Regions from separate parts of the Pantoea sp. GABEPS69 genome, predicted to be linked through region 2. Evidence: predicted binding sites of a transcription regulator. Region 2 holds the regulator's gene; the other holds the start of a gene.

Region 1 (2,403 bases), 1.3 Mb from region 2:
ATCGCGCGTGTCGTTTGAAGGGGTCAGCAGCTGCCCCATTGCCTGGTTGCCGTAATAGGGCTCGTTTTCCGCGTGCGGGCTGGTTTTCAGAAACACCGCGATTTGCCGACAATACTGATTCTCCTGCCGCAGCTTTTCCGCCGCCCGCTCGGCATACTGACAAACCGCCTGCCGCACCGCGTCGTAATCGGTGAGCCGCGTGCCAAACGAGCGCGAGCAGACGATTTGCTGCTTCGTCGGCACCACCTCTTCCAGGTCCAGGCAGGCTTCGCCGCGCAGTTCGCGCACCGTGCGCTCAAGCACTACGTTAAAGTGCTTGCGGATGACCCAGGTAGAGCTGTCTGCCAGCTGCAGCGCGCTCTCAATGCCCATCTGATGCAGCTTTTTAGCGATGCGCGCGCCGACGCCCCACACCTCTTCTACCGGCACCAGCGCCATCAGCTTACGCTGCCGCTCGGCGTGCGACAGGTCGACCACCCCTTTTGTGCCGCGATACTTTTTCGCGGCAAAGTTGGCCAGCTTCGCCAGCGTTTTGGTGGGCGCAATCCCGACCCCCACCTGCAGATGCAGCTCCTGCTTCACGCGCGCCTGAACCGCGCGGCCAAACGCCTCAAGCGGCTGGCAGAAGCTGACGCCGCTCAGGTTGAGAAAGGCCTCATCGATGCTGTAGATCTCAACCGACGGTGCCATCTCCTCCAGCGTAGTCATCACGCGCAGGCTCATATCGGCATAGAGCGCATAGTTGGAGCTGAAAACCTGCACCCGGTGCTGGCGCAGCGTCTCTTTCAGCTTAAAAAAAGGCGCACCCATCTTAATGCCAAGCGCTTTGGCCTCTGCGCTGCGGGCGATAACGCAGCCGTCGTTGTTGGAGAGCACCACGACGGGCACCCCGCGTAAGTCGGGGCGAAAGACGATTTCACAGCTGGCGTAGAAGCTGTTTACGTCGACCAGCGCGTACATATTAGTGCGTCGATTTAATAACGTAGGTCACGACGCCGAAGACCTGGAGTCCTTCGGGGGTATTGATAGGGATTGGGCTGTGTTTGCTGTTGGCCGGCATCAGTAGCACTGAGGGATGGATGCGCAGCTGCTTAATAGTAAATTCGCCATCAATAGCGGCGACGATAATATCGCCGTGCTTCGCCGTAAGAGAGGAGTCGACGACAATCATATCCCCTTCGCAGATGCCCGCCTCGATCATAGAATCGCCGCTGACGCGGAGAAAGTAGGTTGCGCTAGGGTGCTGCACCATCAGGTCATTCAGGTCGATGCGTTTTTCGATGTAATCCTGCGCCGGCGACGGAAAACCGCAGGGCACGCGCTCAATGTAAAGCGGCAAAGGCAGCAGCTCGCGGACTTCCGCGGGGCGATATAACTTCATGAGAAAGACTCCTTCTTCTGGATACTGTATATAAATACAGTAATATCAAACTCATGATTTAATCAAGGCGCAGCGGTGGTAAAAATGGTAAACCCACTGACGCTGAAGGGATTATTTTTTGTAAGGCTGAGAGGTTAACCTGTCTCATGAGCAAAATATCGACTTAATTCAAACTGATATGGCGATAATATGAGCGTTAAAACGCGGATGAAACAGGCTCTCGCCCGGTTTGTGTTTTTCACCGTCTCCACTACTTTTCACACTGTCATCTGCTTTACCTGGCGGTGACGCCGCAAGACGCCTTTTCTCTCATTTGCCGCATCGCTTTCGATCCCTGAATGTTAAATGTTTAATCGCCCGGTCAAAACTCATGTGGGCTTTTCTTTATCCTGAAGAGGCGTAGTCACTCCCTTTGAGAATATCAATCAGCACATTTCTCTTTTGTAAAAAAGAAGGATTAAAAACGCGATATGAATAGCGGTCAAATAACAGAGAATGCGTGAAAGGTAGAGTTCTAACCGTTAGAGATTAAGGTAATTATTTATTTTTAAATCAGTGGCGGCGCTTATTAACTATGTTATGCTTAAAATGAATTCTGAGCCCAAGCCTCCACCAGAGATATTGCTCTACGAGTCCGTTTTATATCCAATATGACTCTCCCCTGCATTGCGGGGGCATTTTTTATTTCGCTTTGCTAAATATCAATATCACTTTCTCCTGCCACTTTCCCCCGGCCACGTGCGGCGTGTCCGCTGCGGGCGCTGCTCAACAGGAAATAATGGCCCATCCAGAACAGCTTAGCTATCGCGCCTGTCAGATATGAGTTGCAGACCATTCTTAGTAATCGTTTTCAGAAATAAAAAACCGCTATAATTCAATCGTTCCGCTTCCTCAGGGATCTAATAATTAGAACTCTAAATTTATAATATTACCCTTCAGACAGGCAATAATCGCTGGCGTTAGCTATATTTAAGCGGCTCGGTAATGAAATCCACAATGCTTACTGAGCGGCTGTTACTCCA
Region 2 (2,403 bases):
CGAAGATCTGTGGTGGTGCCAAACGCACCTGGCCCAGACATTGACGTCAAACAACTAAAAGGGTTCCCTCGCAATGGCAAGTAATACCACCGGTTTACTCAGGATAGTGAAAGCGGCAGGCTACTCGTGGCAGGGGCTACGCGCCGCCTGGCAGCATGAGGCCGCGTTTCGTCAGGAAGCCACGGCCGCCATCGTCGCCATCGTCATCGCCTGCTGGCTGGATGTCGACTCCGTCGCGCGCATCCTGATGATCGGATCGGTGGTGCTGGTGATCATCGTCGAGATCCTTAACAGCGCCATTGAGGCGGTGGTCGACCGCATCGGCCAGGAGCGGCATCCGCTGGCGGGGCGGGCGAAAGATATGGGTTCCGCCGCCGTCTTGCTCGCTATCATACTGGCGCTGTTTGTCTGGATCGCGCTGCTCTGGACCCATTTGCGATAGCCTTTCCAGAATTGCCCAAACGGCTGTTATTTCCCTGGGTTTTGGTTTTCATTTCGCCAATACCTGTATATACTCACAGCGACTGTATAAACAACCAGGGGGCGGGATGAAAGCATTAACCACCAGGCAGCAACAGGTTTATGACCTGATTCGCGACCATATCAACCAGACGGGCATGCCGCCAACGCGTGCGGAGATCGCCTCGCAGCTGGGGTTCCGTTCCCCCAACGCCGCCGAAGAGCACCTTAAAGCGCTGGCGCGTAAAGGTGTTATCGAGATCGTTTCCGGCGCATCACGCGGCATTCGCCTGCTGATGGAAGAGGAAGAGTCCAACGGACTGCCGCTAATCGGCCGCGTCGCCGCCGGCGAGCCGCTACTGGCGCAGGAACATATTGAAACGCACTACAAAGTCGATCCCGACCTGTTTAAGCCCTCTGCTGACTTCCTGCTGCGCGTCGCCGGTATGTCGATGAAAGATATCGGCATTATGGATGGCGATCTGCTGGCTGTGCATAAAACGCAGGATGTGCGTAACGGTCAGGTCGTCGTGGCGCGCATCGATGACGAAGTCACGGTAAAGCGCTGGAAAAAGCAGGGCACCGTGGTTCATCTGCTGCCGGAAAACAACGACTTCGAGCCGATTATCGTCGACACCCGCACGCAGTCGCTGACCGTCGAAGGTCTGGCGGTAGGCGTGGTGCGCAACGGCGAGTGGCTCTGACCGCTGGCCTTCAGACGCCTGCATCCCTTCGTCAGGCGTCTGTACGATAATCTTTTCACGCGCCTCCTGCGGCTAATGTCGCGCCGGGGCCGCCTCGCTTCTTTTTACGTTTTCAGGCATGGACCGGCTGATGCGTCTCTTCTCTGCTGACGACCGACAACTCTGGCGGCTGGCGCTGCCGATGATCCTCTCCAATATCACCGTACCGCTGCTTGGCCTAGTGGACACCGCCGTTATCGGCCATCTCGACAGTCCGGTTTACCTTGGCGGCGTAGCGATTGGCGCGACCGCGACCAGCTTCGTCTTTATGCTTTTACTCTTTCTGCGCATGAGCACCACCGGCATCACCGCGCAGGCCTTTGGCGCACGCGATACGCAGGCGCTGGCGCGCGCCCTGACGCAGCCGCTACTGATGGCGCTGCTGGCGGGCCTGCTGTTTATCCTGCTGCGCGAGCCGCTCAGCGCGCTGACAGGTCGGCTGGCGGGCGGCGATCCGCAGGTGCAGGAGCAGGCCGCGATCTTTATTGATATCCGCTGGCTCAGCGCGCCGGCGACGCTGGCTAACATGGTGATCCTCGGCTGGCTGCTGGGCGTGCAGTATGCACGCGCGCCGGTTGTGCTGCTGGTGGTGGGCAACGCGGTCAATATTCTGCTCGACCTGTGGCTGGTGCTCGGTCTGAAGTGGGGCGTGGCAGGAGCGGCGAGCGCCACGGCGCTGGCGGAATATGTCACGCTGGCGGTTGGGCTGGCGATGGTGTGGCGCGTACTGAAGCTACGCGGCATCTCGATAGCGATGCTGAAAGAGAGCTGGCGCGGCGATATCAGCCGCCTGCTGCGCCTCAATCGCGACATTATGCTGCGTTCGCTGCTGCTGCAGCTCTGCTTTGCATCGCTGACGCTTATCGGCGCGCGACTGGGGCCGGAGATTGTCGCCGCTAACGCCGTACTGCTGATGTTTATCACCTTTACCGCCTATGCGCTCGACGGCTTCGCCTACGCGGTGGAAGCCGTCTCTGGCGAGGCCTACGGCGCGCGCGACGGAGAGCGACTGCTGTCGGTGTGGCACGCCGCCTGCCGACAGGCGGGCATGGTCGCGCTGGCCTTTGCGCTCATCTACGCGGCGAGCGGCGACGCTATTGTGTCGATGCTGACTTCGCTAGAGTCGCTACGGCAGCTGGTGGATCGCTATCTCATCTGGCAGATCGTTCTGCCGCTGGCGGGCGTATGGTGCTATCTGCTG

The links. The regulator LexA, encoded in region 2, represses DNA repair genes until DNA is damaged. The targets are predictions, from matches to a motif close to TNCTGTATGTACATACAGNA.
Region 1: a site for LexA is predicted at 1,404-1,423, ahead of umuD (translesion error-prone DNA polymerase V autoproteolytic subunit). Genes of this name have one in related genera too.

Annotation. Positions count from the first base shown of each region.
Region 1 covers NZ_CP118618.1:2,441,794-2,444,196, forward strand. The annotation lists gene umuC (translesion error-prone DNA polymerase V subunit UmuC) at 1-960, opposite strand, end outside; gene umuD (translesion error-prone DNA polymerase V autoproteolytic subunit) at 962-1,381, opposite strand.
Region 2 covers NZ_CP118618.1:3,735,104-3,737,506, reverse strand. The annotation lists gene PVE98_RS18200 (diacylglycerol kinase) at 74-442, shown strand; gene lexA (transcriptional repressor LexA) at 549-1,163, shown strand; gene dinF (MATE family efflux transporter DinF) at 1,294-2,403, shown strand, end outside.